3 regions of the Novosphingobium sp. genome follow, and region 3 is predicted to be linked to each of the others. Evidence: predicted binding sites of a transcription regulator. Region 3 holds the regulator's gene; each other region holds the start of a gene.

Region 1 (7,335 bases), 610 kb from region 3:
TTCGAGATCGTCGGGAGACACGCTTCCCGGTAGCAGAATCCGGCCTTCTACCCAAGCAGGAAGCCTGGAAATGCGGCGATTATTGCGTCAAATCTGTACCGGCAGGCGGGGCGGCTCGGGGGCCACTGTGCGCCGCCAATCCATCGCTTCGATCAGCAGCGCAAACTGCGCTGGGGTCAGTACGACACCGCCCTCGATGAGTGGCGGCCAGATGAAACGGCTGCGTTCCAAACGCTTGGCAAACAGGCAAAGCCCGGTCCCATCCCAATGTAGCGCCTTCAAGTAGTTGCCGCTCTTGCTGCGAAACAGGAAGACATGCCCGCCGTAAGGCTCGACCGCGAACAGCGGGCGGACCAGCGCCGCCAGCCCATCGAAGCCAAGCCGCATGCTGACCGGCTTGCTTGCCAAGTAGACCTTCGTTCCAGGCGCCAGCGAGATCACGAGACGTCCCGAAATGCACGCAGAACGCGGGCCAGCGCCCTCTCGTTGACATAGCTGTCTACTGACAGGCGAACGCCGCTCGGTAGGTCTATGTCTATGGCGCCGGGGCGGGCACCGGGATGTGGGCGGATCAGATCCTCTGACGCTGACGGCATCGGTGACGAAACGGGTCGCTGCGTCTTCTTGGGGCCCGCCACCGCTGGCGCAACTGCAGGCTCCGTCGTAATGATCGCGCCGTAAGGAATGAACTCCAGCGCTTCACTGGCGATGGCCGCTGCCTGGCGCCGCGCCGACCGCCAGTTATAGATCAAGCTCTCGGCAATCTCGTGGCGCTCAGCGACCTGACGGACCGATACGCCGTCTGTATCCGCCTCGTTGAGGATTGCCGTCTTCTCGGCATCCGAAAACTTCCTGCGCCGTTCGGTGCGCGCGATGATCTCCAAGCGGTCCTTCACTTAGCCTCCTTCTGGAGTCCAGAAAGAGACTCCTTACCGGAGGTCCATCAGCGCCGAGCCTGAATGCCGCAACACGCGGGAGACCGTACGCTTACGTGCGCTCAGGGGTTGGCTTGACTTCAGATCCTGCCCTGCCCATTTTTTGTGCATGTGTAATCTCTACCGCCTGCGCACCGCCAAAGCGGAGATTTCCCAGATTTTCAGGGTAGAGGTGCCTGCGGGCGCGAATTTCGGCGAAGAGGTGGTCAAGGGCTACCCCGGTGTTATGATCACAGGCGGTCGTGCCCAGTCGATGAATTGGGGCTTCCCTCGCGTACTTCGCGGCAAGCAAGGACAAAAGCTGGCTCCCACGGCAGTCAACAACGCTCGCAGCGACAATCTTGCTTCCCCCTTCTGGCAGAGCAGTTTCGAAACGCGGCGTTGCCTGATCCCGGTGAGCCAATGGGCCGAACCACAGGGCGAGGATAGGCGCATGACCCGCACCTGGTATGCTCTGCCAGGCGACATGCCTTTCGCGGTGGGCGGCATCTGGCGACCGACCGACATGTGGGGCAATTGCTACTCGATGGTCATGGTGCCGGCATCGCCCCAAATGCAGGAAGTTCACGACCGTATGCCGGTGATCCTGCGGCGTGAGGATTGGGATCGCTGGCTTGGAGGCTCTGCTACGCAGGCGTTCGATCTATGCCGGACCTGGGAAGGCAGGCTGGAGGTCGAGCGGAGGCAGGATCGCTGGGTTGATGGGCAACCTCTGCTGGAGGACGAGCCGCCCAAATTGCAAGACCTGCCGCTTTTCAAAGACCTGTAGATCCGGCGAACCAATGCCCGGATAAGGTGTTGCACCACCTATGAAGACGATCACGCTCCCCGATGGAACCGCCGTCCCCGCCCTGGGCCAAGGCACCTGGATGCTCGCAGAGGATCACGCCCGCCGGGCTGAGGAGATCGCGGCCCTGCGCGAAGGCATCGCGCGCGGCATGACGCTGATCGACACCGCCGAGATGTACGGCGAAGGCGCAGCCGAAACGCTGGTTGGTGAAGCCATCGCCGGTCAGCGCGACGAGGTCTTCCTGGTCAGCAAGGCCTATCCCCAGAATGCTTCGGCCCGGCGCTTGCGTACCACCTGCGAAGCCAGCCTCAAGCGCCTGGGAACCGATCGCCTCGATCTCTATCTGCTCCACTGGCGCGGCAATGTGTCGCTGGGCGAAACCGTCGAGGCGATGGAAAGACTGGTCGAGGCCGGTCTGATCCTGCGCTGGGGCGTCAGCAATCTTGATATCGGCGATATGGAGGAACTGATCGCTCAGGGTGGCCAGCACTGCGCCACCGATCAGATCCTCTACAACCTCACGCGCCGGGCCCCCGAACTCGATCTGCTGCCGTGGCTTGCCGACCATGCCATGCCGGTGATGGCCTATAGCCCGATCGAGCAGGGCCGCCTGCTCTCGCACCGGATGCTCAAGGAAATTGCCCGCCGCCATGATGCCAGCCCGGCCCAGATCGCTCTGGCATGGCTGCTGCGCCAGCCGGGCATCCTGCCTATCCCCAAGGCAGGATCGATCGACCATGTGCGGGACAATCGCGCGGCGGCGGCTCTGGAGTTGACTGACGGTGACATGGCGGCGCTCGAAAGCAGCTTTCCCAGCCCCATCAAGCGTAGCCCCCTCGAGATGCTGTAAGGCACCTGCGGCATGGGCGGCGCCCAAGCGAACTTGCCGCCCGATGACGCGTTGGAAGGCAGATGAGCAAATCCATCTCGAAACCCACCGCCATTCCGACGGACAGCCTGATCTTCGGCTATCTTCCGATGTTGCCTTTCGTGCTGGGCGCTGCGGGAAGCTGGTTCGCGCCCGCGCTGCGAGGAGTGGCGGTCAATCTCACGGTGATCTGGGGCTGCCTAATCCTTGCCTTTGTCGGCGGCGTCAGGCGGGGTTTCGGATTTGGCCGGAGCGAGGCGTCGCTGGCCAGTGAGCTATGGACGATGGCGCTTTACGTCTCGATAGCCGGGCTGGCTCTCATCCTGGGTTGGATAGGCCTGCTGCCCCAGTCGCTGGCTTTGCTGGCGATCGGCTTCGCGCTGGTTTCCGTGCTGGATCATCGTGCGGCCAAGGCGGGCAATGCGCCTGCCCATTTCGCCAGCCTGAGGCCCATTCAGATGCCGATCGCATCCCTGGCACTGCTTCTCGTTATGACCCGGATTCTGATGGACTGAAGCCATGGGCTTAACTGGAAAAGCCATGATCTACGCGGCTTTTCCAAGGTAGACGTAGCGCTCGGCATATCCGTAGCGGTGATCCATTCGGAACAGCCGAAACGCTATCGAGTGCCTCTTCGCATGTGCGAGATGAAAGAAGGGTGAATGCCATCAGGCGACACGCGAACTTGCTGTGAATAGCCCGTAACTCCGCAGCTCTATCGCTTTTTACGCACGTGCTGATCGATTTTTTGCGTTTGCAGCAAAATGCGATTGCTGGCATTTGAAAATCGCCTTTCAGGCATCCTCTCCCAAACTTTCAAAGGGCTGGTCTTTGGACCGGCCTTTTTTTTGGGCGCGCAAAATTCACGCACCGACAGCGCCCAAAGGTGGCGGAGGCAAAAATCATAAGCCTCTGTGGATGGCCGATTCATCCAGCTTGACGCGGCACCCTTCCTTTTGAGAACATAAAGGGAACGATAGAGTCGATTTGCCATCATGTCCACCCAGCCTGCCCTCCCCTCCCCAAGCCAGGAACAGCTCGACGCCCTGCGCGCGAAGCTGACCTCGGCGCGTGCGAGCCGGGGGCCGGTCCTGCCCTTTGGTGTGCCGATGCTCGACGAGCGGCTCGCCTTCGGCGGGCTTGATGGCGCGGGCCTTCATGAGGTTGCGGCGGCATCCTCAAAGCTGAGCGATGATGCTGCAGCCACGCTCTTTGCCGCTGGCATCGCAGCGCGCTTTGCCAGCTCGGGGTTTACCGTGCTCTGGGCGGTTTCGCGCTTCGACCTTTATGCCCCCGGTCTCGAACAGGTTGGCCTGGGCCCTTCCCGGCTGCTCTATGCGGAGGGGAAGAAAGATCAGGAGGTGCTGGCAATCGCCGAGGACGGCTTGCGCGATGGTTCGCTGGCCTGCGTCATCGCTGAAGTGCGCTCAGCCGATATGACTGCCACAAGACGGCTTCAACTGGCGGCCAGCGACGGGCAGACGCCGATGCTGCTCTACCGGCGACATCGCGCGCGTGATCAGTGCCCGCTCACCCAGAACTCTTCCGCCATGACCCGCTGGCGCATTGGCTGCCTGCCTTCGGCGCCCCTGCCGCACCCCGGCGTCGGCCGGGCACGCTGGTCAGTCGAACTTGCCCGCCAGCGTGGCGGCAATCCCTTTTCTCTCGATCTGGACGCCTGTGATGACAAGGGTTGCCTCGCTCGCCCTGCCCTTTCTATCGATCGAGCGATTGCGCCGGCTGGATCGGCCAACCGCGCGGCCTGATCGCGTCGCACCCACCCGCTCTTCATCGCTCCCGCCCCCGGCCATCGACGACGACCCCGGCGCCTGCTCGGTGCCGCGCGGCGGCGGCTGGCGCCCTGGCGCCCGCTGGGCGCGTAATGATACCCAGAACGGCGTGGGGCAGGCAGCGGCCATCGATGCCCTGCCGGCTCATCAGCGCCCCACCATGCGCGAGATGGGACGGCGCAGCGAACATGCCGATCATCCCTTCAAGGCCATGCCTTCCGATGAAGGCGCGCGTGGCGGTGGTGGCACGGCGATGCCCTCGGCCAGCTCCCCCATGGCCGTGCTGCAGGGCGGGCGCCTGACCTGGGCTCGCCCCATGGTGCTGATCACCCGCAGCGGCCAGCGCGAGATCATCACCTCGGCCTGCCCGCTGGCGCTGGATCTGGGCCTCCACCCCGGCATGGCTGCTGCCCATGCCCGCGCGCTGGTGAGCGATCTCGATGTCCGCGATGCCGAGCCCGAGGAAGATGCTGCATGGCTTGAACGCCTCGCCCTCCATGCCCTTGGTCACTGGACGCCCACGGTAGCTGTCTCCGGGCATGATGGCTTGTGGTTCGATCTTACCGGGACCACCCATCTCTTTGGAGGCGAGGCCCGCTTTTGCCACCGCCTGCTGCGCTTTCTCTCCCGCCTCGGCTTTACCGCCAGCGTGGCGGTAGCGGGGACACCGGGCGCGGCCCATGCCCTGGCCCGCTATGGCGGTGAGTCCATGATCCTGCTGCCACCAAAGGAGGAAGCCCACGCGCTGGCCGATCTGCCGCTGGCCGCCCTGCGCCTCGAAACCGGCGCCCTCAATGCCGCAGCCCGCTTTGGCCTGGAACGCATCGGCGATCTCTATCCCATGCCGCGTGGGCCACTGGGCAAACGTCTGGGCCTCTCGACCGTTATGCGGCTCGATCAGGCTCGCGGCATGGTGGCCGAGCCGATTGTGCCGGTCACCGCTTTCGAAACGCCCAGCGCAAAGCGGCAGCTCCTCGAACCCATCGGCACCGCCGATGCGATCGCTCAGGTCATCGGCGATCTGGTCGATGATCTGGTGATCCAACTCCAGCAGCGGCGCCTTGGGCTGCGCGCTGCCCATCTCACCTGCCAGCTGGTCGATGGCAGCGAGCAGAAGGTGGGTATCGGCACCGCGCGGGCGAGCCGAGACGCCAGGCACCTTACCCGCATGCTGGTCGCGCGGATCGAGCGCATCGATCCTGGTCTCGGCATCGAGACGATGGTGCTGATCGCACCGCATGTTGAGGATCTGCAGGCCAGCATGGTGGCAGCCAAGCTGGGGCGTGACGATCATGCGCCAGATCTGGCTCTGTTGGTCGATCAGCTAAGCGGGCGCGTGCCCCCTGAAGCCGTCTTCCGCCTCTCCTCTCATGAGAGCGATGTGCCTGAGCGGGCGATCCGCCGAATGATGCCCCTGGGTGAGCCCAAGGGCTGGCCAGCATGGGCGCGCCCGTCCCGGTTGCTCGCCCGGCCCGAACCCCTGAGCAGCGTGATCGCGCTGTTGCCCGATCACCCGCCCCGCCGCTTTTCCTGGCGCGGCGGGACCTATCGGGTCGTGGCCGGTGACGGCCCCGAACGCGTGCATGGAGAATGGTGGCGGCGGCCTGGCGAGATGTGGGCGGTCAGGGACTATTACCGGGTGGAGGTGGAGGGCGGCGCGCGCTACTGGATCTTCCGGCGCGGGGATGGTGTCGAGGAAGGCACCGGCGATCTCTCCTGGCATCTGCATGGCGTGTTCGGCTGATGGCCCGTTACGTCGAGCTTCAGGTGACCAGCCATTTCTCCTTCCTGCGCGGTGCCTCCTCGCCGGAAGAACTGTTCTCGGCAGCTGCCCTGCTGGGCCATTCGGAGCTCGGCCTTGCCGATTGGGGCAGCGTCGCCGGCGTGGTGCGAGGATGGGCCGCACAGAAGGAAACCGGTGTGCGGATGATCCCGGGCGCACGGGTGGATCTCACCGATGGCAAAGCGCTTTTGCTTTATCCGACCGATAGGCAGGCCTGGTCGCGCCTCACCCGGCTGCTCTCGCTTGGCAAGACGCGCGGCGGCAAGGGAGCCTGTGTTCTCGATTGGGAGAATGTCACCGCCCATACCGAGGGTCTGGTCGCCATCCTGCTTCCCGATCAACCGGACGACGCTTGCAGCGCCCATCTCGCCCAGGTGAAGGAGACGTTCGGCGAGCGCGCTTATCTGGCGCTTGCGTTGCGGCGGCGCCCCGGCGACGCCGGACGTCTGCATTGCCTTGATACGCTGGCGCGTGCCGCCGGGGTAAGATCCGTCGCCACCGGGGATGTGCTCTATCATTCCGGCCAGATGCGCCCGCTGCAGGATGTGCTGGCCGCCATTCGGGAGCACACCACCGTCGATGCGCTGGGCTTCAAGCGCGAACGCTTTATGGATCGCCATCTCAAATCGCCCGAAGAGATGGAGAGGCGCTTCAAGGCTTTCCCCGATGCAATCGAAGCGACCGCCGAGATCGCCGCGCGCTGCACATTCGATTTGGGCGAGATCCAGTACCAATATCCCTATGAGCAGGTGGTCGAGGGCAGGAGTGCGCAGGAAGCGTTGGCCGACCTGACCGAGGCGGCTGCTACGCGCATGTTCCCGCGCGGCCTGCCCGTCCCCTATCGCAACCAGATCGACCATGAGCTGCGGCTGATCGGGCAGCTTGGCTACGCACCCTATTTCCTTACGGTCAATTCCATCGTCACAGAAGCCCGGCGGCGCGGCATCCTGTGCCAGGGGCGCGGCTCGGCGGCCAACAGCTGCGTCTGCTACATGTTGGGGATCACCTCGATCGACCCCATCCAGCATGAGCTGCTCTTCGAGCGCTTTGTCTCGGGCGAACGCAAGGAGCCGCCCGACATCGATGTGGACTTCGAGCATGAGCGGCGCGAGGAGATCATCCAATGGATCTATGAGACCTATGGGCGCCACCGCTCGGCGCTGACCGCT
Region 2 (7,335 bases), 1.9 Mb from region 3:
GCTCCAGCACGGCCTCAAGGCTGGCCTGAGGCACGACCTCGAAGCCTTCCAGCGAGGCGCCCAGACGGCGCTGACAATGGATCAACAGTGCGCGGGCGGCGTGGATGCTTTCCACCCCGGCCCAGACCACGCGGCGCTCGGCAATGCCGGGGGAGAGCGCGAGCGTCGCCGCCGTCACCATGCCCAGCGTGCCTTCGGAGCCGATGAAAAGCTGCTTCAGGTCAAAGCCGCGATTGTCCTTCTTGAGCGGGGTGAGCGCCGACCAGATCGTGCCATCGGCCAGCACCACCTCCAGCCCCAGCACCTGGTCGCGCATATTGCCATGGCGCAACACTTGCGTACCGCCCGCATTGGTCGAGACCAGACCGCCGACCGTGGCCGATCCCTTGCCGCCCAGGGTGAGGGGAAAGCGCAGGCCCTGCGCCTCGGCGGCTTCATGCAAGGTCTGCAGAATCACGCCCGCGCCGCAGGTGACCTTCAGCGCATCCTTGTCGATCACGCCGATGGCATTCATCCGCCGCAGCGAGACGAGCAGGCTGTGCCCGCTGTCATCCGGCGTGGCGCCGCCCACCATGCCGCTGTTGCCGCCCTGAGGCACGATCGTCACGCCGGCGGCGGCCGCCAGCCTGACCAGCGCGCTCAATTGCGCGGTGTCGGCGGGGGGAGGCCAGCGCCAGCGCGCGGCCGGTGTAACGCCCGCGCCAATCGGTCAGCCAGGGGGCCATGGCATCGGGATCGCGGGTCAGTCCGGCCTCGCCCAGCAGCGTGGCAAGCTGCCCTAAAAACCCTTCCGGAGCGGAGATTTCGCTGTTAGCCTCGGCGAGGGAACGCGAAAAAGAATGCAGGGTATCGGTCATCCGACCCCTATGCCACAGTCGGAGGGCGAGGTTAAGTGCGACGGACCGGAATGGCGCGGTTTGAACCATCCTTGGGGGCAGGTTAAGCGATGGTTCAAACATTGCAGGCCATAGCGCTCGACATACAGTCAGGGACATATGTGAGGCCTTTTGACCATCACCCGTTTCAGCATTGCCTGTTTCGGGTCACGGTCGTCCATTGAACCATGAAATGCGGTTATGCTCTTCTTGCCCTTGCGGGGCTGGTGCTGGCGGGAGCGGCACAGGCTGACATGCTGCCGCCCGTCGGGGGCAGAAGCTTTGGGCCGATTGGTGGCAGCAACCCCGAACAGGTTCGTATCGAACAGCATTTCTCCATCCGCATCGCGCCCGGCGGGCCGGTGATGCCGCCCGACATGATGGACGATCTGATGGATGAGCGGCCCGAGCGCTTCGAGGAAAAGGCGATGGGCAAATGCTTCGCCTCGGGCGCGGTGCTGGGGGTGCAGAGCGCGGAGGGCAACCGCCTGCTGCTGTTCATGCGCGATCAGCACATCATCTCGGCGGTGCTGGAAAAGGCCTGTCGCGCGCGTGATTTCTACTCCGGCTTTTATGTCGAGCGCAGCCCGGACGGGCAGGTCTGCGTCGATCGCGACCGGCTGCAGGCGCGCAGCGGCGCCAGTTGCCATATTGCCCGCCTGCGCGCGCTGATCGCTCTGCCCTGGCGGCGTTAGGGTGTATTTCGCCCCAATGGCACGCTGATCGGGCGATTTTCTTGACTTTTATGGTTCATTGCGATTAGGCCTCGGCACCCGCGCCGGGCGTATCATGTTGATGCATGGCTTTGGCGAAGCAGGGACGGCCCAACGGGGGGCGGCTATCCCAAGCATGATTGTCCCAATCCTTCTCTATCGGAACATGACCAACCCATGAGTTTTGCCGATCTCGGCCTGTCGGATGAATTGCTGCGCTCGGTCGCGGCTTCCGGTTATGACACGCCCACGCCGATCCAGGCCCAGGCCATCCCCACCGTGCTGATGATGCGCGACCTGATCGCCATCGCCCAGACGGGCACTGGCAAGACGGCCGGTTTCGTGCTGCCGATGATCGACATTCTCGCGCATGGCCGTCGCCGCGCGCTGATGCCGCGCAGCCTGATCCTGGAGCCGACGCGCGAGCTGGCCGCTCAGGTTGCCGAGAATTTCGAGAAATACGGCAAGAACCATGATCTGAAGATGGCGCTGCTGATCGGCGGCGTGCAGATGGGCGATCAGGTGAAGGCCCTTTCGGACGGTGTGGACGTGCTGATCGCCACGCCGGGCCGGTTGATGGACCTGTTCCAGCGCGGCAAGATCCTGCTGACGGGTTGCAGCATGCTGGTGATCGACGAAGCCGACCGCATGCTCGACATGGGCTTCATCCCCGACATTGAAGAGATCTGCTCGAAGCTGCCCGCGCAGCGCCAGACCCTGCTGTTCAGCGCGACCATGCCGCCGCCGATCAAGAAGCTGGCCGACAAGTTCCTGAGCAATCCCAAATACATCGAGGTGGCCCGCCCCGCCTCGACCAACATCAACATCGTCCAGCACAAGGTGAAATGCGTTTCGCGCCAGAAGCGCGAAGTGCTGCGTCATCTGCTGCGCACGGACAATGTCTCCACCGCGATCATCTTCGCCAACCGCAAGACCACCGTGCGCGAACTGGCCAAGAGCCTGAAGCGCCACGGCTTTTCGGCAGGCGAAATCCATGGCGACATGGACCAGTCGAGCCGCATCGCCGAGCTGGACCGTTTCAAGGCGGGCGCGATCAACATTCTGGTCGCCAGCGATGTGGCGGCGCGTGGCATCGACGTGAAGGGCGTTTCGCACGTCTTCAACTTCGACACGCCGTGGCATCCGGATGATTATGTGCACCGCATCGGCCGCACCGGTCGCGGCGGGGCGACGGGCCGGGCCTTCACGCTCTATTCGAGCGAGGATGCCGAGGCGATCGCGAATGTCGAGAAGCTGACCGGCGGCGCGATCCCCGAGATCAAGGTCGATCTGGGCGGCGCGACCGAAGAGGACAAGCCGGTGCGCGAGAAGCGCGAGAGCAAGCCCTCTGCCGAGAAGCCCGCTGCCGAAAAGAAGACCCGCGAGCGCAAGCCGCGTGGTGGCAAGGCTGAAGCGCCGCGTGAAGAGATCCGCGCCGAAGAGTCCGTTCGTGAGGCGCCGCGCCGTTCGGAGCGTCAGGACCGGTATCGTGACGAGCCGCGCCGCGAGGCTCCGCGTCGTGAGGATGCCCGTCGGGATGATCGCAGCCGTGGTCGTCAGGATGACCGCCGCTCGCGCTGGCAGAATGACGAGCCGCCGAGCAAGCCGGGTGAATGGAACGGCCCGATTCCGGAGTTCCTGGGCATTTCGGCGCTGGATTGATTTTGGGCGCGAGGGTGGCGTGAAGCTGCCCTCGCGCCGGAAGACGATGGGACGGACCTGACTTAGAGTTCCTGCCTCAAGGATCGGGCGCCACGGCCCTATTGCCGGAAGACGTTATGGGAGCGCGAGGGGGTAACCCCCTCGCATCCACCTGTTACCCCTTAACCGACTTTCCGCACAAAACTGTCCAACACGCGCTTGCGCCCGACGGTATCGAAATCGATCTCCAGCCGGTTGCCCTCCTGCACGGCGACGGTGCCATCCCCGAACTTGTCATGCGTGACCCGGTCACCCGAGCGGATATCGAGCCGGGGCTTGGCCGCGAAGCTGGCCGCGCTGCGAGTGCTCTCGGGAATACGACGCGGGGTGGCATCGAAGGTCTGCGTTGCGGCGCGCTGCCAACCGGGGCCGCGGCTCTGGCTGCGCTCGGGCTTGTCGCGGGCGAGGTGGGCGAAGGGATCGTCGCGCTCGCTCCATTGGGCGCGCCACATGCTGGCGCCGCCGGACAGGCTCGATTCTTCGTTGATGTGATCCTTGGGCAGCTCGGCCACAAAGCGGCTGGGGATCGATGACGTCCACTGGCCATAGATCCGGCGGTTGGCGGCATGCATGATGGTGCAGAGCCGCCGCGCGCGGGTGATCGCCACATAGGCGAGGCGGCGCTCTTCCTCCAGCGATGCCAGCCCGCCTTCGTCGAGCGAGCGCTGCGAGGGGAACACGCCTTCCTCCCAGCCGGGCAGGAAAACATGGTCGAATTCCAGACCCTTGGCGGCGTGGATGGTCATGATGGTGACCTTTTCCGCATCCTCATTGGCGTCATTGTCCATCACCAGCGAGACATGCTCGAGGAAGGCGCCAAGGTCTTCGTAATCCTCCATGGCGCGCACCAGTTCGGAGAGGTTTTCCAGACGCCCCGCTGCCTCGGCGCTTTTTTCGGCCTGAAGCGCGCCGGTGTAGCCCGATTCGTCGAGCATCATGCGCGCCAGATTGGCCGGGCTGTTGACCTTCTCCTCATCGCGCCAGCGGGCGAAGTTGCGCATCAGCGCCAGAATGGTGCCGCGCGCGCGGGCGGGGATTTCATCGGTGTCGCAGATCTGGATCGCGGCGAGGGCGAGGGGGATGTTGGCGGCGCGGGCGAAGCGGTGCAGCTTCTCCAGCGTCTTGTCGCCAAGGCCGCGCTTGGGGGTGTTGTAGATGCGCTCGAAGGCGAGATCGTCGTTGGGCTGGGCGATCAGGCGCAGATAGGCCAGCGCATCGCGGATTTCGGCGCGCTCATAGAAGCGGAAGCCGCCGACGATGCGATAGGGCAGGCCGATGGAGATAAAGCGGTCTTCGAACTCGCGCGTCTGGAACTGCGCACGCACGAGGATGGCCACCTTGGTGAGGGGCAGCCCCTCGCGCTGCAGGCGCTCGATCTCCTCGCCGACGCGGCGTGCTTCCTCGGGCGCGTCCCACACGCCGATCACGCGCAATTTGTCGCCGCCGGTGGCCTCGGTCCACAGCGTCTTGCCGAGGCGCTCGCTGTTCTCGCGGATCAGGCCCGAGGCGGCGGCCAGAATATGCGGCGTGGAGCGATAGTTCTGCTCCAGCTTGATGACCTTGGCGCCGGGGAAATCCTGCTCGAACTTCAGGATGTTGGCCACTTCCGCGCCGCGCCATGAATAGATCGACTGGTCATCGTCACCCACCACGCAGATGTTGTGGCGCGCCATGGCCAGCAGGCGCAGCCAGAGATACTGCACCGAATTGGTGTCCTGATATTCGTCCACCATGATGTATTTGAAACGGCGCTGATACTCCTCCAGCACATCGCGGTGCTGGCGGAAGATCGTCAGCATATGCAGCAGAAGATCGCCGAAATCGCAGGTGTTGAGCGCCAGCAGTCGTGCCTGATAGAGGCGGTAGAAATGCTGGCCCTTGCCGTTGGCATAGGCCTCGCTCTCGAAGGCGTCGACATCGGCGGGGGCCAGGCCCTTGTTCTTCCAGCGATCGATGCAACCGGCCAGCAGCTTGGCGGGCCAGCGCTTGTCATCCACGCCCTCGGCCTGAATGAGCTGCTTGAGCAGGCGAAGCTGGTCGTCGGTGTCCAGAATCGTGAAGTTGGACTGCAGCCCCACCAGTTCGGCGTGACGGCGCAACATTTTCGCCGCGATGGCGTGGAAGGTGCCCAGCCAGGGCATGCCCTCCACCGCCGGGCCGATCAGATGGCCCACGCGCTCGCGCATTTCCCGCGCGGCCTTGTTGGTGAAGGTGACGCAGAGGATCTCGCTCGGCCACGCCAGCTTCAAGGCCACCAGATTGGCCAGACGCGCCGTCAGCGCCGCCGTCTTGCCGGTGCCCGCGCCCGCCAGCATCAGCACGGGGCCTTCGGTGGTCAGCACCGCCTCACGCTGGGGCGGATTGAGGCGGGCGAGCCAGTCGGGCTCGGTGGCGTAGGGGGAGGGCATGGTATCAGTCACACGGGAACGCCTAGGGAACAGGGGCGAGTCTGGCAACCGATAACGCCCGATGAACGGTGCATTCAGGGCCGGATCATGGCGGCCGTGCGACAAAACAGGCTCGGGACCGCCGAAGGGAATCGAGTCGCACAGATTTGAGATGGAGAAACCCCGATGCGTATCATGTCTTATGCAGCCCTGCCTTTGCTGCTGATGGGTTCGGCGCTTTCTGGTGCCGCTCACGCGCAGGGCACTGTTCAGGTTCAGGCCAATCCGCGCGGCGACGAACCGGTGGCGGCCAGCGCCGACCCTGCCGCCGCCAATGACCCCGTTCCGGCCACCCAGCCCAGCGATCCGGGCTATCACGCCGGGCCTTATGCCGGCGCGCTCAGCCCTCCTCCGGCTGATGCGATGAACAAGACCTATCCGGTCTGCTCGGCCCGCGTGCATGATTCCTGCCGCAATCCCGGAGGTCGATAAGCCCTGCAATCGGTAACAAATGAAAAGGGCATCGCGCTTGCGGTGCCCTTTTCGCATTGACAAAGCCGCGCCTTGGATGGAGCGAAGGCGCATGCACACCCCCCTGAAGCCCCAGCCGCACCCCTTGCGCCAGAACGCCCGCATTCTGCTTGCTGCCCTTGTCGGCACATCGGTGGAATTTTACGACTATTACGTCTTCGCCACGGCGACGGCGCTGGTCTTCGGGCCGATGTTCTTTCCCAAGGTTGCGCCCTCCGTGCAGCAGATCGCGGCCTTTATGGTGTTCGGCGGCGCCTTTATCGCGCGGCCCGTGGGGGCCATCGCTTTCGGCCATTTCGGCGACAGGATCGGGCGGAAATCGACGCTGGTGGCCTCGCTGATGCTGATGGGGGCCTCGACGGTGGCGGTGGCCTTCCTGCCTTCCTATGAACAGGCCGGGCTGCTGGCGCCGGTGCTGCTGTGTATCTGCCGTTTCGGTCAGGGCTTCGGCCTTGGCGGCGAGTGGGGCGGCGCGGCCTTGCTGGCGGTGGAATATGCTCCGCCGGGCTGGAAGGCGCGCTTTGGCTGCGCGCCGCAATTGGGAGCGCCGGTCGGGTTCCTGTGCGCCAATGGCCTGTTCCTGATCCTTGGCCTGACCATGAGCGATGCCGATTTCAAGGCATGGGGCTGGCGCGTGCCGTTCCTGCTCTCGGCGCTGCTGGTGGCGATTGGCCTGTGGGTGCGCCTGAAGATTGCGGAAACGCCCGAGTTTCAGGAGGCGCTCAAGCATGAGGCGCCCCCCGCCGTGCCGCTGGGCGTGCTGCTGAAGGATCACTGGCGCGGCTTGCTGGCGGGCAGCGCGGGCGTGGTGGCCTGCTTTGCACTGTTCTACCTCTCCACCGCCTTTGCGCTGGCGCAGGGGGCGGGGCCTCTGGGTTATGGGCGGCAGAATTTTCTGGCGGTGCAGCTTGCCGCCAATCTGTTCCTGACCGCCGGGATCATCGCCGCCGCCATCTGGTCGGACCGCTATTCAGAAGGCAAGGTGCTGGCCTGGGGCGCCGGGCTGGGCGCGGTGATCGGCCTGTTTTTCTGGGCGGGCCTGTCCTCGGGGCATCTGGCCGTGACCTTCGTCACCCTGTCGGTGACGCTGTTCGTGATGGGCATGTCCTATGGCCCGCTCACCGGCTG
Region 3 (7,335 bases):
ACATTCCCGAGACGCTCAAGGTCAACGCCCGCAGCGATGACGGCCATGTGATGGGCTTCCGCCATGCCAGCCTGCCGATCCACGGCGTGCAGTTCCACCCCGAGAGCATCGCGACGGAACACGGCCACGCCATGCTGGCCAATTTCCTGCGCAGCGCCGGGATGAGCGTGACCATGCCCGAAACCATCACCCCGATCCGCGCGGCATGAGCACCCTCTCGCAGGGCACCCTGCCCCCCGTTTCGCTCACGCCCTTCGCTCAGGATGAGGCCGAGGCGATCTTCGGCGCCATCCTCGACGGCAAGAGCCATGCCGAGGCCATCACCACCTTCCTCTCGGACCTGTCCGACCGGGGCGAAACCGCCAGCGAGATCGCAGGCGCCGCTCTGGCCATGCGCGCCCGTATGATCCCGGTGGAGAGCCCCGAGGGCGCCATCGACGTCTGCGGCACGGGCGGGGACGGGCATCATACGCTCAACGTCTCGACCGCCGTGTCGCTGGTGGTCGCGGCCTGCGGCGTGCCGGTGGCCAAGCATGGCAACCGCGCGGCCAGCTCCAAGGCGGGCGCCGCCGATACGCTGGAGGCTTTGGGCCTGAACCTCGCCAACGCCGGGGAACGCGCCGCCGAAACGCTTCAGGACATCGGCATCGCCTTCCTCTTCGCGCAGACGCATCACCCCAAGCTCGGCCCCATCGCGCCGATCCGCAAGGCGCTGGGCAAGCGCAGCATCTTCAACCTGATGGGCCCGCTGGCCAATCCGGCCCATGTGCAGCGCCAGTTGGTGGGCATCGCCCGCCCCGCCTATGTGCCGATCTATGCCGAGGCGTTCGAGGCGCTGGGCACGCAGCGCAGCTTTATCGTCTCGGGCGATGAGGGGCTGGACGAACTCTCGCTGGCGGGCGGCAATGAATGCGCCGAGGTGCAGGGTCGCACCATCGCCATGCATCGCGTGTCGGCGGCGGATGTGGGCCTGCCCGTGCATCCGGTCACTGCGCTGCGCGGCGGCGATGCGGCCTACAATGCTGACGCCCTGCGCCGCCTGTTGATGGGCGAGGAAGGCCCCTATCGCGATGCCGTGCTGTTCAACGCCTCTGCCGCGCTGCGCGTGGCGGGCGAGGTGGAAAGCTGGCGCGAAGGCGTCGAGGAAGCCGCCGAGGTGATCGACAAAGGTCTGGCCAAGGCACTGCTCGACTGCTGGATCGATGCGGTCCGATGAGCGATACAATGATCAAGATGGATACGACGATGACCGACAAGCTGACCGAAATCTGCGCCACCAAGGCCGAGGAAGTTGCGCTGCGCAAACCGCTGGCCAGCCTGTCGGACCTTGATGCCCGCGCCGCGCTGCAGACCGCTCCGCGCGGTTTCGAAGCCGCCCTGCGCGCCAAGGCCGCCGATGGCTTCGCGCTGATCGCGGAGATCAAGAAGGCCAGCCCCTCCAAGGGCCGGATCCGTGCTGATTTCGATCCGCCCGCCCATGCCCGCGCCTATCAGGCCGGGGGCGCGGCCTGCCTCTCGATCCTGACCGACGCGCCCTATTTCCAGGGCCATGAGGATTTCCTGATCGCCGCCCGCGCCGCCTGCACCCTGCCGGTGATCCGCAAGGATTTCATGATCGACCCCTGGCAGGTGGCCGAGGCGCGCTCCATCGGCGCCGATGCCATCCTCATCATCGTCGCCGCGCTGGAAGACGCCCAGATGGCCGAGATCGAGGCCGCCGCGCTGGAACGCGGCATGGATGTGCTGGTCGAAGTCCACAATGAGGCCGAGATGGAGCGCGCCGCGCGCCTCACCTCGCGCCTGATCGGCGTGAACAACCGTGACCTCAAGCGCTTCAAGACCGACATCGCCACCACCGAGCGCCTCGCCCCGCTGGCGCCCGAAGGCACGCTGCTCGTGGCCGAGAGCGGCATCAACAGCCATGCCGATCTGGTCCGCCTCTCGGCCTGCAACGCCCGCACCTTCCTGGTCGGCGAGAGCCTGATGCGTCAGAGCGATGTCGAGGCCGCCACCCGCCAACTGCTGACCGGCGCCTGACCATGGCCGATCTCACCCATCTCGACGCTCAGGGCCATGCCCGCATGGTCGATGTGGGCGGCAAGGCGGAAACCAGACGCCTCGCCATCGCGGAAGGCCGCATCCTGATGGGCCCGGAAGCGCTGGAGGCGATCCGCGACGGCGCGATCCCCAAAGGCGATGTGCTGGCCGCCGCCCGCATCGCCGGGATCATGGCCGCCAAGAAGGTCGGCGATCTGATCCCGCTGTGCCATCCGCTGCCTTTGGATGCCGTCAGCGTGGACTTCGCCTTTGAAGATGACGCCTTGCGCTGCACCGCCAGCGCCAGCCTGACGGGCAAGACCGGCGTAGAGATGGAGGCGCTGACCGCCGTCTCGGTCGCCCTGCTGACGGTCTATGACATGGCCAAGGCCGTGGACAAGGCGATGGGAATCACCGGCATCCGCCTGATCGAGAAACACGGCGGCAAATCGGGCTCATGGTACGCGCCGGGCAGGCAGGCCTGATGCCGCCCCTCCCATTGGCCGAGGCGCAGCAAAAGCTGCTGGCCACCATCACGCCGCTGCCGATTGAAACCCTGCCCATCGAACAGGCTGCCGGGCGCTGGCTGGCGGAACCTCTGACGGCGCAGCGTACCCAGCCCGCCGCCGATCTCTCCGCGATGGACGGCTACGCTCTGCGTGCCGAGGATCTGCCCGGCCCATGGCGCGTGGCCGGCGAAAGCGCGGCGGGCCACCCATGGCCTCACCCCGTCCAGCCCGGTGAGGCAATCCGCATCGCCACCGGCGCCCTGATGCCCCAGAGCGCCGACGCCATGGTGCTTCAGGAAGATGTGACCCGCAATGGCGACCACCTGATCCTGACCGGCGATGCGCCCAATCCTCCCGGTCGCCATATCCGTCGCGCGGGGCTGGATTTCTCGCAGGGCGCGCCCTTGCTGCCCGCCGGAACCCGCCTCGGCCCGGCGCAGATCGCGCTGGCCATCTCGGGCGGTCATGGCAGCGTGGCCGTGCGCCGCCTGCCCCGCGTCACCATCATCGACAGCGGCGACGAGTTGGTGCCGCCCGGCGCGCGCGTGCTGCCGCATCAGATCCCCGCCAGCAATGGCGCGATGCTGGCCGCGATGGTCGGCGCTCTGGGCGCCGAGGTGACGCGCATCGGTCCTGTGCGAGACGATCTTTCCGCACTGGTCGCCGCTCTGGACGCCGCTGGCGAGGCCGATCTCATCGTCACCTCGGGCGGCGCTTCGGTGGGGGATCACGACCTGATCCGCCCGGCCCTGGAAGCATGGGGCGCGCAGCTCGCTTTCTGGCGCGTGGCGATGCGCCCAGGCAAACCCTTGATGCATGCGCAGCGCGGCGGGCTCCATGTGCTGGGCCTGCCGGGCAATCCGGTCTCGGGGCTGGTCTGCGGGCAGCTTTTCCTGCTGCCGATGCTGCGCGCGATGATGGGCGCGAGCGATGTTCTGCCCCGCAAGGTCAGCGCCCGGCTGACAGCCCCCGTGCCCGCAGGCGGCAAGCGGCAGGAGTTTCTGCGCGGGGCCTGGGATGGCGAAGAGGTCACCCCCAACCCCATGCGCGACAGCAGCGCTCTGGCGGCGATGGCGGCGAGCAATTGCCTGATCGACCGCCCGATCAATGCCGAAGCCGCCGAAACGGGCGCAATTGTGGGAATTTATCTGCTGGACACGCATTCCCTCGCTTGACGGCTGAAAAATTGTTGCATAAATGTTCCTTGTTCGTTCGAGAACGGAACGGCAGGAAGGACATCCGCATGCTCACCCGCAAGCAGCACGAATTGCTCCGCTTTATCCAGGTCCGGCTGGAGGAAGATGGCGTGTCCCCCTCTTTCGAGGAAATGAAGGAAGCGCTCGACCTCAAGTCGAAATCGGGCGTTCATCGGCTGATTTCCGCGCTGGAGGAACGTGGCTTTATCCGCCGCCTGCCCAACCGCGCCCGCGCGCTCGAAGTGCTGCGCCAGCCTGAGGATGTGACCGGTGGCCAGCGCGGCGTTGCTGCGGCTGCCCCGCGTGCCACCCCCGCCCCCGCTGCGCCGCTGGCCCGCCCCGCCGCACTGTCTCCGGCACCGGTGGCGGCGCCCCGCCCCGCCAATGACGTGATCGAGATCCCGCTGCACGGCCGTATCGCCGCCGGTGTGCCGATCGAGGCGCTGGAAGGGCAATCGACCTTGCCGGTGCCTGCTGCCCTGCTGGGCGCGGGCGACCATTATGCGCTTGAGGTGTCTGGCGATTCGATGGTCGAGGCCGGCATTTTCGACGGCGATCTGGCGCTGATCCGCCGCACCGAAATCGCCCGCGATGGCGAAATCGTGGTGGCGCTGGTGCGCGGCGAGGAAGCGACGCTGAAGTATCTGCGCCGCGATGGCGGGATGATCCGCCTCGATCCCGCCAATGCGACCTATCAGCCGCAATATTACCGCCCCGGCGAGGTGCAGGTGCAGGGCAAGCTGGCCGGACTGCTGCGCCGCTATCATTGATGGGCAGGGTTGGGAGAGGCTTTTCCAACCCTGGACATGGTTTGATCGGGGCTGGGAGGAGATCGGTTTTGATCTGGCCTCGGATCGGCTCTTGATGCGAACCGCGCTTCATCGGGAGCATGCTCCCATAAGGCGGAGCCCAACCTCAGACCACTCCTGCCAAACCCACGCTCAGGGGCTGTTCTCCTCCTCGCGCGGCAGACGATGCGGCGCGCGCCACCATGGATGGGCGCCCATCGATTGGGCCACGGTGGTCACGCTTAAATGCTCCAGATCCAGTGCCAGTCCGCCACTCCGCAGCAACGCGGCGCGATCGGCCTTGATCAATCTGGGGCGGCACGCGCCATAGAGCTTCTCCGGCGCGACAACGATATCGGCCTGAGCGCAGGCCTGCTCCCATGGCACGGGCTCCGCGTCTCCCTTGCCGCGCGCAATCAGCAGACGCCAGCGCCGCCCGCCCCGGTCGAGATCGAGAGCACAAAAGCCTTCCGAACAACGCGCGCCCTGCCATGTCGCCAGCGGCGTCACCGGGCCTGACAGCCCTGCGGACTCCAGCATCGCCTCGCCAGTGCGGCCACCTTGCCCATCGCGCAGGATCACCAGCGCGCGGCCCGCAATGCCGGTGATGCCGACGTTCCTGCCATCACCGGAGATCAGCACATCGGGCGGCTGCAGCCATGTCAGCGAGACAATCGCCACCAGCGCAGGCACCAGCCCCCACAGCCTCACCCGCCCATGCCACAGCGCCAGCCACAGCATGCCGCCGACAAACAGCCCATAGCGCCATGCGTCCATCGCGGGCATCACCGTCACCGAGGCGGGCCGCTCCGCCGTCCAGCGCGCGATGGCCAGCAGCAGGTCCAGCGATTGCCCGCAAACCCACCACGCAGGCGCCCCCGCCCCCACCAGATCCAGCGCCAGCCCCAAAGCAATCGCGGGCATCGACACAAAGGTGGTCAGCGGAATAGCCACCAGATTGGCCATCGAGCCATAGACCCCGGCACGGTGGAAATAGAACAGCGCCACCGGCATCAGCGCCAGATCAATCACCATGCCCGCCAGCAGGATCATCGCCAGATGGCGCGCCAAGCGCTGCCACCAGCCCTCCTCACGCGGGGCCAGAAAGGCGCGGACCGGCGCGCAATCATGCAGCACCACCAGCGCCAGCACCGAACCGAAGCTCATCTGGAAGCTGGGGCCGATCACCGCCTCGGGCCACAGCAGCATGGTGCAGATCGCCGCCACCGCCAGCAAGCGCACCGTGAAAGGCTGCCGCCCCAGCGCCAGCGCCGCCAGCACCAGCAAGGCCCCCAGCACCGACCGCACCGTGGGCACCTGAGCCCCCGTCAGCAGCGTGTAGAAAATCCCTGCCGCCCCGCCAAAAGCGCTGGCCAGCAGCGGCAGGCGCACCCTCAAGGCCAGCCACGGAAGCAGCGCCAGCAGCCGGATCGCCAGCACATAAACTCCGGCGATCACCGCGCTGACATGCAGCCCGCTCACCGACAGCAGGTGAGTCAGCCCCGAATCGCGCATCGCCTGCTCGTCGGAGGCCGGGATGCCGCCCCGGTCTCCGCTGGCAAAGGCGGCCGCGATGCCTCCCGCCGGTCCGGCCACGCGCGAACGCACGTGATCGGCCAGCGCATGGCGCATGCGGGCCAGCCATGAGTCGCCGGGCGCGGGCGATATCACTTTCACCGGACCGAGTACTGTCCCGGTGGCGGCCACACCATCGAACCATGCCGCGCGGGCCGCGTCATAGCCGCCGGGCAGCATGGGCGCGGCGGGCGGCATCAGCCTTGCTCGCAGTTGCACCACGGCGCCTTCGGTCAGCCCCGGCTGGTCGCGCCCTTCAGGCATGGAGAGTCGCGCCAGAATGGGCCGCCCGCTGCCCGGCTCGGCAAAGGCCAGTTCAAGGCGCAGGCGGTGCTCGGCGGGCTGGGCATAGCGGTCCATCACGCGGGCGGTGATGCGCGGGGTCATCGGCTGGACGATGGCAGGCGTACCGACCATGGCGGATTTCGCCCAGATCAGGCCGCACCCCGCCGCCACGGCCAGCCCCATGCTCATCAGGGCGGCACGCAGATGGCCCAGCGAAACCCCCTGCAACAGCGCCGCAAGCCCTGCCCCCCCCTATACCAAAGGCCAGCACACCATACCAAAGCCAGGCATTGGCAAGCACGAACCACAGGCCTATGCCTCCGCCCAACCCCACGGCCAGCCATGGAAGGCGGTCCGGTCCGGCCTCGTTCAGAAAGTGTTCAAGCCGCAAGGCAGTGCTGGACAAGATCGCGCCGCTGGTCCTATGGCCGTGTTGCAATGCAGCGCCCGCATCGCGCCATAAGCGCGGGGCGCCAGAACGTAGCCCGATGGTGATGCCCGAGCGGCTGGCCATAGGGGGGTAGAGTGACAGGAAGGATGAGTGAATGGCAAGTGTTGGCGTGAACGGTGATGGCTCGGCCACGGATGGCCAGATCATCGCGCGCCCTGTTGTCACCCGTTTCGCGCCCTCTCCCACCGGCTATCTGCATATCGGCGGGGCGCGCACGGCCCTTTTCAACTGGCTTTACGCGCGTGCCAATGGGGGAAAATACCTCTTGCGCATCGAGGATACCGACCGCGCCCGCTCGACCGAGCCCGCGATCGAGGCGATCTTCGATGGTCTGAACTGGCTGGGCCTGGGCGGCGATGAGGCCCCCGTCTTCCAGTTCGCGCGTTCCGATCGTCATGCGCAGGTTGCCGCGCGGCTGCTCGATTCGGGCCATGCCTATCGCTGCTATCTGACGCAGGAAGAGCTGGCCGCCCGCCGCGAGGCTGCCGCTGCCG

What was found. Region 3 encodes LexA, which represses DNA repair genes until DNA is damaged. Its sites were predicted from a motif close to GTTCCNCNCTTGTTCT; they were not measured.
Region 1: a site for LexA is predicted at 3,553-3,568, ahead of ABDW49_RS10905 (protein ImuA). Genes of this name have one in related genera too.
Region 2: a site for LexA is predicted at 5,713-5,728, ahead of ABDW49_RS04910 (UvrD-helicase domain-containing protein). Genes of this name have one in related genera too.

The regions. Positions count from the first base shown of each region.
Region 1 covers NZ_JBCNLP010000001.1:2,354,492-2,361,826, reverse strand. Annotated here, with positions in the region: gene ABDW49_RS10935 (IS66 family transposase) at 1-21, opposite strand, end outside; gene tnpB (IS66 family insertion sequence element accessory protein TnpB) at 88-441, opposite strand; gene ABDW49_RS10925 (transposase) at 438-896, opposite strand; gene ABDW49_RS10920 (SOS response-associated peptidase family protein) at 1,045-1,704, shown strand; gene ABDW49_RS10915 (aldo/keto reductase) at 1,745-2,575, shown strand; gene ABDW49_RS10910 (DUF3429 family protein) at 2,638-3,108, shown strand; gene ABDW49_RS10905 (protein ImuA) at 3,589-4,359, shown strand; gene ABDW49_RS10900 (DUF6504 family protein) at 4,277-6,127, shown strand; gene ABDW49_RS10895 (error-prone DNA polymerase) at 6,127-7,335, shown strand, end outside.
Region 2 covers NZ_JBCNLP010000001.1:1,034,243-1,041,577, forward strand. Annotated here, with positions in the region: partial or broken gene ABDW49_RS04895 (FAD-binding oxidoreductase) at 1-857, opposite strand, end outside; gene ABDW49_RS04900 (hypothetical protein) at 1,064-1,570, shown strand; gene ABDW49_RS04905 (DEAD/DEAH box helicase) at 1,766-3,250, shown strand; gene ABDW49_RS04910 (UvrD-helicase domain-containing protein) at 3,412-5,697, opposite strand; gene ABDW49_RS04915 (hypothetical protein) at 5,863-6,168, shown strand; gene ABDW49_RS04920 (MFS transporter) at 6,260-7,335, shown strand, end outside.
Region 3 covers NZ_JBCNLP010000001.1:2,961,158-2,968,492, forward strand. Annotated here, with positions in the region: gene ABDW49_RS13710 (aminodeoxychorismate/anthranilate synthase component II) at 1-209, shown strand, start outside; gene trpD (anthranilate phosphoribosyltransferase) at 206-1,216, shown strand; gene trpC (indole-3-glycerol phosphate synthase TrpC) at 1,246-2,037, shown strand; gene moaC (cyclic pyranopterin monophosphate synthase MoaC) at 2,040-2,522, shown strand; gene glp (gephyrin-like molybdotransferase Glp) at 2,522-3,721, shown strand; gene lexA (transcriptional repressor LexA) at 3,790-4,512, shown strand; gene ABDW49_RS13740 (ComEC/Rec2 family competence protein) at 4,684-6,618, opposite strand; gene gltX (glutamate--tRNA ligase) at 6,936-7,335, shown strand, end outside.